Regions from separate parts of the Nonomuraea sp. NPDC049269 genome, predicted to be linked through region 2. Evidence: riboswitches for the same ligand, from Rfam matches in the RefSeq annotation. Region 2 holds a riboswitch; each other region holds the start of a gene.

Region 1 (4,026 bases), on a different contig from region 2:
GCGCATGCCGTTCGGGTGCTCGGGCAGGGAGATCTTGCGTTCGAAGACGAGGTCCTCGCCCACGACGAAGGGGATCTCCTGCGTGCCGTACAGCTTGACCGTGCCAGACTCGCGCATCTCGGCCAGGCGCGCGTCGATGCCGTCCACGTCGACCAGCTCGGGCTTCTCGCCGGACAGCCCCAGCAGGACGGCCTTGTCGCTGCCGTGCCCCTTGCCGGTCAGGCCGAGCGAGCCGTACAGGATCGCCTCGACGCGGGCCGTACGCGCGAGCAGGCCGTCATCGTGCAGGCCGCGGGCGAACCGGTGTGCGGCGGCCATGGGACCGCCGGTGTGCGAGCTCGACGGGCCGATGCCGATCTTGAAGAGGTCGAAGACGCTGATCGCCATTGATGGCGCCCTTCAGAAGGGCCGGGGTCCGGCAGGACCCCGGCGGGTGGATCAGGACTCGCCTGAGGTGAGCGCCGAGTACTCCTCGGCGGAGAGCAGGTCCTCGGGGTCGCCTTCCACGCGCACGCGGAACATCCAGCCGTCACCGTAGGGGTCGCTGTTGGCCAGCGACGGGTCGTCCACGACCGCCTGGTTGACCTCGACGACCTCGCCGCCGACGGGGGTGTAGATCTCACTCACCGACTTGGTCGACTCGACCTCGCCCACGGAGTCGCCCGCCTCGACGGTCGAGCCGGCTTCGGGGAGCTGCACGTAGACGACATCACCCAGCGCCTCGGCCGCGTAGGCCGTGATGCCGATGGTCACGGTGATGCCGTCGTCGAGGCCGGCGACCCACTCGTGCTCTTTGGTGTAGCTCAGGTCGTCAGGGATGTTGCTCACTTGTTCCTCCTGTAGAAGGGCAGCTCAATGAGGTCCATAGGTTCATGGCTGCCCCGGATGTCCACGGCCAGACCTGCCTCGGCCCCGTGGTCGACGTAGGCCATCGCGATGGGTTTGCCCAGAGTCTGGGAGGGAGCCCCGCTGGTGACCTCGCCGACGACGGCGCCGTCCTTGGTCACCGGGTATCCATGGCGTGGCACCCGGCGCCCCCGCGCGACCAGGCCGACGAGCCGGCGCCGTGGTGGCGTGTCCTTGACCGCCTCCAGCGCCGACCTGCCGACGAAGTCGCCCGGCTTGTCGAATTTCACCACTCTGCCCAGCCCCGCGTCGAACGGGGTCAGCTCCACGCCGAGCTCGTTGCCGTACAGCGGCATGCCTGCTTCGAGCCTGAGCGTGTCACGGCTGGACAGACCCGCCGGTCGCAGCCCGTGCGTACGGCCGGCCTCGGTCAGCGCGTGCCAGAGCGGCACGGCGTCCTGGTTGGCCACGAACAGCTCGAAACCATCCTCACCCGTGTAGCCCGTGCGCGCGATGAGCGCCTGCCGCCCGTCGACCAGACCGGGCAGGCCCGCGTAGTACTTCAGCCCGGCGAGGTCGGCGTCGGTGAGCGTGGCGAGGATCTCCTGCGCGCGCGGCCCCTGCACGGCGATCAGCGCGTACTGCTCCGAGCGATCCTCAACCACCGCGTTGTACGACTTGGCGCGATTTTTCAGCTCTTCCCCGACTTTTTCATAGTTGGAGGCGTTAGCCACAACCATGAACTCCTCGTCCCCCAGCCGGTAGACGATCAGGTCGTCCAGCACCCCGCCACGCTCGTTCACGATCATGGTGTAGCGGGCCCGGCCGGGCGCGAGTGCCGACAGGTGTCCCACCAACGCGTAGTCGAGCGCCTCGCCGGCCTGCGGCCCGGTCACGAAGATCTCGCCCATGTGGGAGAGGTCGAACAGCCCGGCCGCCTGGCGGACGGCGTTGTGCTCGGCGGACTCGCTGCCGTAGCGGAGCGGCATCAGCCACCCGGCGAAATCGGTCAGGGTCGCGCCGAGGCTCTCATGGACGTCTCGAAGCGGTGTGGGACGTGACATATGCGCACCTCAGGGCAGGATCGGATGCAGGGATCCTCCCCCTCTGTCATCGGTGCCTGAGAGCTTCGCCCGGATTTTGCCGGACTTTCACCTTCGGCGAGGCCGCCAGGCCTGCTTTCCAGAGGACACCTCGTCCGTGCGGTCCTTTACCTTGAGAGGTTCGCGGGGAGGGCTTGCTCCTTCAGGGGTCCTGGCCGGATGCCAGGACGCTCTCCCGCACGGTTTCGTCGGTGATGCGGCAAGCCTAGTGCCGTTATGGGGGAGTTGTCGCGTGCGGATCCCGCCATTTCATGGCGAACGGGCCTGGCGGCGGCGCGAGCGTTCAGCAGGCGGCGATGAGTGCCTCGAACAGCGCGCAGTCCTTCGCCGCCTCCGGATGCCACTGCACGGCCACGGCGAACGTCCGGGACTCCAGCTCCACCGCCTCGATCGTGCCGTCATCGGCCACGGCGGCCAGGGCCAGCCCGGGAGCGAGCCGATCGACGGCCTGGTGGTGGTAGTGCGGCACGTCCTCCGGCACGGCCCCGAGCGCCTTGGCGACGCGGGTGCCCGCCACGGGTCGTACGGGGAGCTGGCCGAACTGGCCGGGTGCGGGGGAGTGCCCGGTGTGTCCGACCACGTCGGGCAGATGCTGGTGCAACGTCCCGCCGAGCGCGACGTTGAGCACCTGCATCCCCCGACATATCCCGAGATAGGGCACGTCGGCTTCAAGAGCGGCCTCAAGCACCGCAAACTCCGCCGCATCGCGAAATTTCCGGATATAGCCGGTCCGCTCATCCGGCTCCTGCCCATACCGGTCGGGCGAGACGTCGCCTCCACCGGCCAGGATCAGCCCGTCCAGCCGTCCCACCAGCTCGGCGGGCTCCCCGGCGGGCGGCAGGATCACCGGCTGCCCGCCGGCCCGGACCACCTGCTCCACGTACATGTACGGCAACAGGGCGACCGGCATGTCCCACACGGTGAACCGGGCAGGCTCCACATAGGACGTGATCCCGATGACAGGCCGCTTCACGACATCCCCTTGCTACAGAGGGGTGACGTACGCACTCGAAATACCCCCATCGACGAGAAACTCCGATCCGGTGATGAACGAGGCGTCGTCGCTGGCCAGGAACGCCACCGCAGCCGCGATCTCGGACGCCTCGGCGAAGCGTCCCACCGGCACGTGCACCAGGCGCCGCGCCGCCCGCTCGGGGTCCTTCGCGAACAGCTCCCGCAGCAGCGGCGTGTTGACCGGCCCCGGGCACAGCGCGTTCACCCGGATCCCCTCACGCGCGAACTGGACGCCGAGCTCGCGCGACATCGCCAGCACCCCGCCCTTCGAGGCGGTGTAGGAGATCTGCGACGTCGCCGAGCCCATCACCGCCACGAACGACGCGGTGTTGATGATCGAGCCCTTCCCCTGGCGCCGCATGTACGGGATCGCGTGCTTGCAGCAGAGGTAGACGCTGGTCAGGTTCACCTCCTGCACCCGCCGCCACGCCTCGATGCCGGTCTCCAGGATCGAGTCGTCATCGGGCGGCGAGATGCCCGCGTTGTTGAACGCGATGTCGACGGAGCCATAGGTGTCGAACGCCGTCTGGAACATCCGGACGACGTCCTCCTCGCTGGTCACGTCGACCTTGACGAAGATCCCGCCCACCTCGGAGGCGGCCTTGGTGCCCGCCTCCTCGTCGACGTCGGCGCAGACCACCTTGGCGCCCTCCTCGGCGAACCGGCGCGCGGTGGCCAGGCCGATCCCGCCGGCCGCCCCGGTGATCACGGCGACGCGGTTGTGCAAACGCTGCATGTGCTCACTCCGTTGAGATGAAGACGTTCTTGGTCTCGGTGAACGCCGAGAGGGCGTCCGGGCCCAGCTCCCGGCCGAGGCCGGACTCCTTGAAGCCACCGAACGGCGTCCAGTGGCGGACCGACGAATGCGAGTTCACCGACAGCGCCCCGGCCTCCACGGCCCGCGCGACGCGCAGCGCCCGGCCGACGTCGCGGGTCCAGATGGAGCCGCTCAGGCCGTAGCGCGTGTCGTTGGCGATGCGTACGGCCTCCGCCTCGTCCGCGAACGGCACCACCGACACCACCGGCCCGAAGACCTCCTCGGTGAACGCCCGGTCGGTGACCG
Region 2 (4,026 bases):
GCGCATGAGCGAGCGCAGCGAGCGACTGGTGGGAGCAGCCGAGCGCAGCGAGCGGCCGTCGGAGGGAGCCGCATGAGCGCGCAGGCGGCACGCTCGCACATGAGCATCGGGGAGGTGCTCGCCATGCTCCAGGGCGAGTTCCCCGATGTGACGATCTCCAAGATCCGGTTCTTGGAGGGCGAGGGGCTCATCGAGCCTGAGCGCAGCCCGTCGGGTTACCGCAAGTTCACTCACCTGCACGTCGAGCAGCTCCGCTACATCCTCACCGAGCAGCGCGACCACTATCTGCCGCTGCGGGTGATCAAGGACAAGATGGCCGAGCACTTCGGCCGTCCGCGGGCCTTGACCGAGCGGCCGGAGCGGCAGGAAGTACGGCTGAGCCGTGCCGAGCTGCTGGAGGCGGCCGGGCTCGACGAGGAGACGCTCGCCGAGCTCGAGGACTACGGGCTGCTCGCGGCGACGGCCAGGCGCTACGACGAGGAGGCGCTCAACGTGGCGCGCAGCGTCGGCGCCCTGGCCCGGTTCGGCCTGCGCGCCCGGCATCTACGCGCGGTCAAGGCCGCGGCCGAGCGCGAGTGCGGGCTGGTGGAGCAGACGATCGCGCCGATACTCAAACGACGGGCCCCAGGGGCCATCGGAGAGGCCGACGAGGCCGCCAGGGAGCTGTCGGCGTTGCTGCTCGACCTGCATGCCTCTCTCGTCCGCACGGGCGTGCGAACCGTTCTAGGCCGATGACCGGACCAGCGGGACATACAAGGCCCCTCGGGTGTTACGTTGAAATGCAGAAGCGGACCGGCCAAATAGCTGTGCCGGGGTCGCCGACCAGTCGAATATGGAGCAGCCCGTGTTGCAGATGGAGGTCGTGGGTGTTCGCGTAGAGATGCCCACAAATCAGCCGATCGTCTTGCTCAAGGAGGCACACGGGGAGAGGTTCCTGCCGATTTGGATTGGGATGACCGAAGCCACGGCCATCGCGCTGGCCCAAGCGGAGGAGCCTCCAGCCCGTCCGCTCACGCACGACCTGTTCAGGGACGTGCTGAGCGCTCTTGGCGTGGGTCTGCGCGCGGTCAACATCGTTGCGCTGCGTGACGGGATCTTCTTCGCCGATCTGGTGTTCTCCAACGGCGTAGAGGTGAGCGCGCGCCCGTCCGACTCGATCGCGCTCGCGCTCCGCACCGGAGCGCGTATCTTCGCCAGCGAAGAAGTCGTCCAGGAAGCCGGGGTGATCATCCCGGACGACCAGGAGGATGAGGTGGAGAAGTTCAGGGAGTTCCTTGACACGATCACCCCCGAAGACTTTGGCCGGGCGGGGTAGGTATTTCAGTGCATTTACGCTTCACGACGCGCCGAGCCGGATCGTTGACTGCGCATGGTCACGGTCCTACGGTGCAAGTGAAACCCGTGGTCGCGCTTTTACGAACCCCCAGATCAGGCCACGGGATGAGAGAAAGCCGGAGGTCCGCGTGGCGGTCAGCAGCGGCGAGGGAAAGACGACCGGCCAGGAAGATCCGGTGCGGCGTGAGAGTGCGCGGCAGCGTGCCGGAGAGCAGGGGCTGCTCTTCGACGAGCAGCCCGCGTCGCTGCCGGCAGACATCGGATACCGTGGCCCGACGGCGTGCGCGGCGGCCGGCATCACCTACCGGCAGCTCGATTACTGGGCGCGCACGGAGCTGGTCCAGCCGACGATAAGAGCCGCGCACGGCTCGGGCTCGCAGCGGCTCTACAGCTTCCGCGACATCCTGGTGCTCAAGGTCGTCAAGCGGCTCCTCGACACCGGAGTCTCCCTCCAGCAGATCCGTACGGCCGTACAACATCTGCGTGACCGCGGGGTGGGCGACCTCGCGCAGATCACGCTCATGAGTGACGGCGTCAGCGTCTATGAGTGCACCTCGGCCGACGAGGTGATCGATCTGCTCCAGGGCGGCCAGGGCGTGTTCGGCATCGCGCTCGGCCGGGTCTGGCGGGAGGTCGAGGGCTCCCTCGCGGAGCTGCCGGGGGAAAGGGCGGCGGTCGAGGACAGCGTCCCGGCCGACCACCCCGCTGACGAGCTGGCCCAGCGGCGGCGCGCGCGCCGCATAGGGTAGCAATTGGGTAGTAACCTGTAGAGCGCAAGGCTGATAACCCCATGCGGGAGAGTCCCCGGGCTGGTTCCCGGGGCGCCGAAGGAGCAACCCTCCCCGGAATCTCTCAGGCACCTGTACCGCGCGGGGTAGGCAACTCTGGAAAGCAGGTGCGCCCGCCAGGCGCACCTCACCGACGGTGCAAGCCCACATGGGGTGAAGCTCTCAGGTCGCCATGACAGAGGGGGAGATCCGGCACTCGCCCGCGCCCTGGCGCCGGTCTCCAAAGCCCTCGGGAGGCACCTCGCATGACCGATCTGTCAGTTCCGCCGTTCTCGACCCGGCACATCGGCCCGTCCGAACCCGAGCAGCAGCGCATGCTCGAGGCCGTGGGCTTCGAGTCCGTGGCCGACCTGGTGGCGGTGGCCGTCCCGGAGTCCATCAGGATCAAGGACCGGCTCGCCCTGCCCGCCGCGGCCAGTGAGACCGAGGTCATCGCCGAGCTGCGGGCCATCGCGGGCCGCAACCGGGTGCTCACCTCGATGATCGGCCTGGGCTACCACGACACGATCACCCCTGCGGTGATCCGCCGCAACCTGCTGGAGAACCCGGGCTGGTACACCGCCTACACCCCCTACCAGCCGGAGATCTCGCAGGGCCGCCTGGAGGCGCTGCTCAACTTCCAGACCGTCGTCACCGACCTGACCGGACTCGCCGTCGCGGGCGCCTCGCTGCTCGACGAGAGCACGGCCGCCGCCGAGGCGATGACACTGGCCAGGCGCGCGGGCAAGTCCAAGAGCCAGGTGTTCGTCGTCGACGCCGACGCGCTGCCCCAGACCAAGACGGTGCTGGCCACCCGCGCCGAGCCGCTGGGCATCACGCTCGTGGAGGACACGCTCGACGGCGAACTGCCCGAGTGCTTCGGCGTGCTCGTCCAGTACCCGGGCGCCTCCGGCCGGCTGCGCGACTTCCGCGCCGTGGCCGAGCGGGCGCACGCGGCGGGCGCGCTCGTCGTGGCCGCCGCCGACCTGCTCGCGCTCACCCTGGTCACCGCGCCCGGCGAGCTCGGCGCCGACATCGCGATCGGCTCCTCGCAGCGCTTCGGCGTGCCGTTCGGCTTCGGCGGGCCGCACGCCGCCTACATGTCCGTACGCGAGGGACTGCAGCGGCAGATGCCCGGCCGCCTCGTGGGCGTCTCCGTCGACGCCGACGGCGCGCCCGCCTACCGGCTGGCGCTGCAGACCCGCGAGCAGCACATCAGGCGCGAGAAGGCCACCAGCAACATCTGCACCGCGCAGGTCCTGCTCGCCGTCATCGCCGGCATGTACGCCGTCTACCACGGGCCCGACGGGCTGCGCCGCATCGCCGCCCGCGTCCACCGGCACGCCGCGGCGCTGGCCGAGTGCCTGCGCCGGGGCGGCGTCGAGGTCGTGCACCGCGAGTTCTTCGACACCGTGCTGGCCAGGGTGCCCGGCCGGGCCGCCGAGGTCGTACGGCAGGCCGCCGAACGCGGCGTCAACGTGTGGCAGGCCGACGCCGACCACGTCTCGGTGGCCTGCGACGAGAAGACCACGGCGGCCGACCTCGAGCAGGTCGCCGCCGCCTTCGGCGCCAGTGGGCCGGTGGCCGGCCTCCTCGCCGACGAGGGACTGGACACGCTGCCCGGCTCGCTGACCCGCGAGTCCGGCTACCTCAGCCACCCCGTCTTCCACAGCCACCACTCCGAGACCGCGATGCTGCGCTACCTGCGCAGGCTCCAGGACAAGGACATCGCGCTCGACCGCTCCATGATCCCGCTCGGCTCCTGCACGATGAAGCTGAACGCGACCACCGAGATGGAGCCGATCACCTGGCCGGAGTTCGCCGGGATCCACCCCTACGCGCCCACCGCGCAGGCCGAGGGCTACCGCCACCTCATCGAGACCCTGGAGGAGTGGCTGGCCGAGGTGACCGGCTACGACGCGGT
Region 3 (4,026 bases), 300 kb from region 2:
GGCGCCGACCTCATCGGAGCCAAGCTCAAGGGCGCCGACCTGCGGGCCGCCGACCTCAGAGGGGCCTACCTCATCGGCGCCGACCTCAGGGGCGCCGACCTGCGGCTGGCCGACCTGATCGGCGCCGACCTGCGAGGCACCGAACTCGGCGGAGCCGACCTCACCGGCAGCATCTTCCTCACCCAGCCGCAGCTCAACGCGGCCAAGGGCGACGGCGCCACGAAGCTGTCGCCCACCCTCACCCGCCCGGCCCACTGGTCGGCCCCCGACCGGCCACGGCGGGCAACCCGCTAGCGCCCCAGCCGAACCCGATGGCGCCTCATCGGCGCCTTCTACGGCGTAGAGTGACTTCTACAGTGTAGAAAACGGAGGCTATGGTGCAGACAGTGAAGGTTCCCGGGGCGCGGCTGTACACCGAGATCGCCGGCGAAGGCCCGCCCTTGGTGCTGGTCTCCGGCGGCGGCGGAGACGCCGGCATGTACGAGGACGCGGTGCCCCCGCTGGCCGAGCGGTTCACAGTGATCACGTTCGACCGGCGGGGCAACTCACGCAGCCCGCTGGTGGAACCGGACGCGTCCCTCACGGTGTCTCGGCAGGCGGCCGACGTGGTCGCCATCCTGGATCACTATGGCATCGACCGTGCCTTCGTCTTCGGCAACAGCGCCGGGGCGATCATCACGGTGGAGCTCCTGATCCGCCACGCCGACCGGCTGCGCGGCGCGGTCGTCCACGAACCGCCACTGGTCGGAGTCCTGCCCGATGGCCGGGACAGTCCCGAGCAGCGCGCCTTCGACGAGTTGGCCGGCATCGCCGAGCGGGAGGGGCCCATGCAGGGGTTCGCCGCGTTCTCGGTCATGACCCTGCCCAAGGCGCCGCGGCTGTTCACCAACCCGACCGGGCGGGCCGTGACCGCCGGCGCTCTGCGGGTGGCGATGGGCGGCGCCGCGCTGGCCCGCCGGGTGACCGGCCGCCGGCCGAGCGGGATGTTCCGGCTCATGGGCAACGTCGACATCCTGCTCACCCGCGAGCTACCCGTATTCATGTCCTACCAGCCCGACCTGAAGGCCCTGGAGACGGTCACGATCCCGTGGTGCCTGGCCACCGGCCACGACAGCGTGGGCCGCCCCTACTACCGGCCCGCGCACGTCCTGAGCGAGCGCTTCGGGGTGCCGTGCGAGGAGTTCCCCGGCGGGCACACCCCGTACCAGACCCACCCACGGGAGTTCGCCGACCTCCTCACCACGATCCTGGACGGCTTCGACCCCCCGAAGACCTGACGCCAGGCGGGGGGCCGAGTACAGCAGAGTGCTCGGAGCGGTCGCTTCACAAGTTCGGGTAGAGCGGGAATTTCGCCGTCAGGATGGCGATCCGGGAGCGCAGGTCGGCCAGTAGCCGGCCGGTGGGCGGGGTGACCAGGGTGGTCGCGATGATGTCGGCGACCTCGGCGAACTCCGCGGGGCCGAATCCGCGTGTGGCGAGCGCCGGCGTGCCGATGCGCAGACCGGAGGAGATCATCGGAGGCCGCGGGTCGAACGGGACGGCGTTGCGGTTGACGGTGATGCCCGCAGCGTGCAGCCGGTCCTCGGCCTGGCGTCCGTCGAGGTCGGAGTGGCGCAGGTCGACAACGAGGAGGTGAACCTGGGTACCGCCGGTCAGTACGGAGATGCCGGCCGCGCGGACGTCGTCGGCGAGCAGCCGTTCGACGAGGACGCGAGCGCCATCGAGGGTGCGGCGACGGCCCGGTAGATCTCCGGGTCGAGCTCGGCCAGGGACTGGTTGTGGGCACTCGACATGGTGGAGGCTCCTCCCTCGGTCAGGCGCCGCTCGGTCGCGGCGCCACGGCTGGGTGACCTCCCCGCTCTGTCATCGGTACCTGAGAGTTTCACCGCGTGAACGGTTTGCACCATGGGTGCAGGACCGGGGTCCTGGCTTTTCAGAGTTCGCCTCGCCGGAGCGGTCATGGGGCCTGAGAGTTTCTGGGGAGAGTTGCTCCTTCGGCGCCTCGCCGCGACAGGCAGGCGAGGGCTCTCCCGCTCCGGTGGAAACGGCGCGATATTCAGTTGGTTAGGAACTATGCGAGTTCATCACTATAGAAGGTGCTGAAGGAACTGACCGGTTCTCGCGGGGTGCGGTGCCGATTGAGGTGGTGGTCGGGGTCGGCATGCCCCAGTGCGAGCCCGCAGACGATGAGGTGGTCCTCGGGTATGCGCAGGTGTTCGCGCAGCACCGGATAGAAGTCGATGAACGACGCCTGCGAGCAGGTGTCCAGACCTGCCTCCCGCGCCGCGAGCATGAGCGCCTGCAGGAACAGGCCGGCGTCCACGAGTGCCCCCAAGAGGGGGTGCCGGCTGACGGTGAGGATGATCCCGACCGGTGCGCCGAAGAATTCGTAGTTGCGCCGGTGATGGCTGAGCCTGCCCGCCGTGTCCTCCGGGCTGAACCCGAGCGTGTCGCGGTACAGCCCCTCCCCGAAACGGCGTCGTCGTGACCGGTACGGCTCCGCCCACTCGTCGGGCCGGGGCTGGTACGGGTATTCGGTCTCCGGCACCCGCTCGCCGTCGTCGTGCGCGCGGAGGACCGCGGCGCTGAGGCGACGCTTGGCCGCACCGGTGATGACGTGCACGTGCCAGGGTTGGGTGTTGGCGTTGCTGGCCGAACGAGCGGCCAGGGCCAGCAGCCGGTCGATCTCGGCCCGCGGAACGGCCTTCGGCAGGAAGGCACGCACGCTACGACGGCCGAGCAGCGCCTCCTCGACTGTCGCCGCGGACATCGTCAGTTCGTCCACGGGTCGCATGTCAGGCGGCGGGCGGGGTGATGTCGTACGAGATGCGCCCGGCGGGCAGGTAGAACAGGGCGATCAGCGCGCCCCCTTTGACCTCGGGGTAGTGGTGGCTGCTGGGCCCGGGCGCGGTCCAGCCCGCGCCCGTCCATCCTCGCGGGCCGATGAGCCGGGCGCCGGGGTCGAGCGGGACGACGACGTTGAGCTCGCCGTAGGGATGCTGATGGTACTGCCCGCGGTAGGGCTCCTGGCTGTCCATGTACACGGCCGTGATGCTGAAGTAGTTCAGTTCCTCGCTCGGTTCGGCGATCCGGCTGCGCCGGTACTTGGGGCCGTCGACTTCGATGTTGGCCGCCCATCCGTCACGGACGCCGTCGATGATCATGCGAGCGAGGTCGTCGTACAACGGCGTGCCCGGGCCGTAGGTCTCGTTGAGCCAGATCTCGAGGTCCTCGCCGGCGGTGCGGTTCTTGATCTCGTCGAGGAACGGGATGCTGCGCTCGATCAGGTCTTGCGGGGAGGTCATGGAAACTCCTTTCGTTCGATTGCCGCACAGAGGTTCAACGGATACTGTGAGGCGGAGCTGTGGTGATCGGGAGGGATAGCGGCATGGGACGTCTGGCGGACAAGGACCGCGCGGAGCGGCAGGAACGTCAGCTCGCGAACGCGCCGAACGCGGCGGACTTCTCCGAGGCGCTGGCCCGGGGTCTGGCGGTGCTGTCGGCGTTCGGGCCCGACCGGCGGCGTCTCACACAGGCCGACCTCGCGCGCGAGCTGGACCTGTCGCGGGCGACGGTGCGGCGGGCGGTTCTGACGCTGGAGCATCTCGGCTTTCTCGTGATGGACGGCCGCGCGTACGAGCTCACACCGCGAGTTCTCCGTCTGGCCAGCGGCTATCTCACATCGAATGTGGCAGGCGTGATCATGCAGCCGGTGTGCGACCGGATCTGCGGGGAGTTGGGCGAGGCGTGTTCCGTCGCGGTGCTCGACGGCCCGGACGCCGTGATGATCGCCCGTTCCGTGCCGAACCGGTTGCTCCAGATCGGCAGCGGGATCGGCTACCGCACCCCGGCCGCGATCTCCTCGCTGGGCAAGGTGCTTCTCGCGCACCTGCCGCCGGAAGAACGCGCGGCCAAGCTGGCGGAGGTCCCCGACGCTCCCTCCGGTGAGGTTCTCGACCGCGTCCTGCGCGACGGCTACAGCTACGTGGCCGACGACGTGGAACGCGGCGCCCACTCGATCGCCGT

What was found. A riboswitch is a leader RNA that binds a small molecule or an ion and turns the genes downstream of it on or off. The one in region 2 is predicted to bind glycine.
Region 1: linked by a shared signal. The riboswitch ahead of gcvT (glycine cleavage system aminomethyltransferase GcvT) and the one ahead of gcvP (aminomethyl-transferring glycine dehydrogenase) in region 2 are both predicted to bind glycine.
Region 3: linked by a shared signal. The riboswitch ahead of ACGFNP_RS00655 (serine hydroxymethyltransferase) and the one ahead of gcvP (aminomethyl-transferring glycine dehydrogenase) in region 2 are both predicted to bind glycine.

Annotation. Positions count from the first base shown of each region.
Region 1 covers NZ_JBICSO010000003.1:162,030-166,055, reverse strand. The annotation lists gene ACGFNP_RS18490 (L-serine ammonia-lyase) at 1-387, opposite strand, end outside; gene gcvH (glycine cleavage system protein GcvH) at 439-828, opposite strand; gene gcvT (glycine cleavage system aminomethyltransferase GcvT) at 825-1,910, opposite strand; glycine riboswitch at 2,040-2,137, opposite strand; gene ACGFNP_RS18475 (gamma-glutamyl-gamma-aminobutyrate hydrolase family protein) at 2,233-2,922, opposite strand; gene ACGFNP_RS18470 (3-oxoacyl-ACP reductase) at 2,935-3,699, opposite strand; gene ACGFNP_RS18465 (aldehyde dehydrogenase family protein) at 3,704-4,026, opposite strand, start outside.
Region 2 covers NZ_JBICSO010000001.1:426,808-430,833, reverse strand. The annotation lists gene ACGFNP_RS02075 (FHA domain-containing protein) at 1-8, shown strand, start outside; gene ACGFNP_RS02070 (MerR family transcriptional regulator) at 73-735, shown strand; gene ACGFNP_RS02065 (bifunctional nuclease family protein) at 845-1,315, shown strand; gene ACGFNP_RS02060 (MerR family transcriptional regulator) at 1,464-2,084, shown strand; glycine riboswitch at 2,119-2,213, shown strand; gene gcvP (aminomethyl-transferring glycine dehydrogenase) at 2,369-4,026, shown strand, end outside.
Region 3 covers NZ_JBICSO010000001.1:130,459-134,484, reverse strand. The annotation lists gene ACGFNP_RS00665 (pentapeptide repeat-containing protein) at 1-294, shown strand, start outside; gene ACGFNP_RS00660 (alpha/beta fold hydrolase) at 387-1,277, shown strand; partial or broken gene ACGFNP_RS00655 (serine hydroxymethyltransferase) at 1,324-1,737, opposite strand; glycine riboswitch at 1,945-2,043, opposite strand; gene ACGFNP_RS00650 (nitroreductase) at 2,072-2,785, opposite strand; gene ACGFNP_RS00645 (DUF4863 family protein) at 2,796-3,305, opposite strand; gene ACGFNP_RS00640 (IclR family transcriptional regulator C-terminal domain-containing protein) at 3,389-4,026, shown strand, end outside.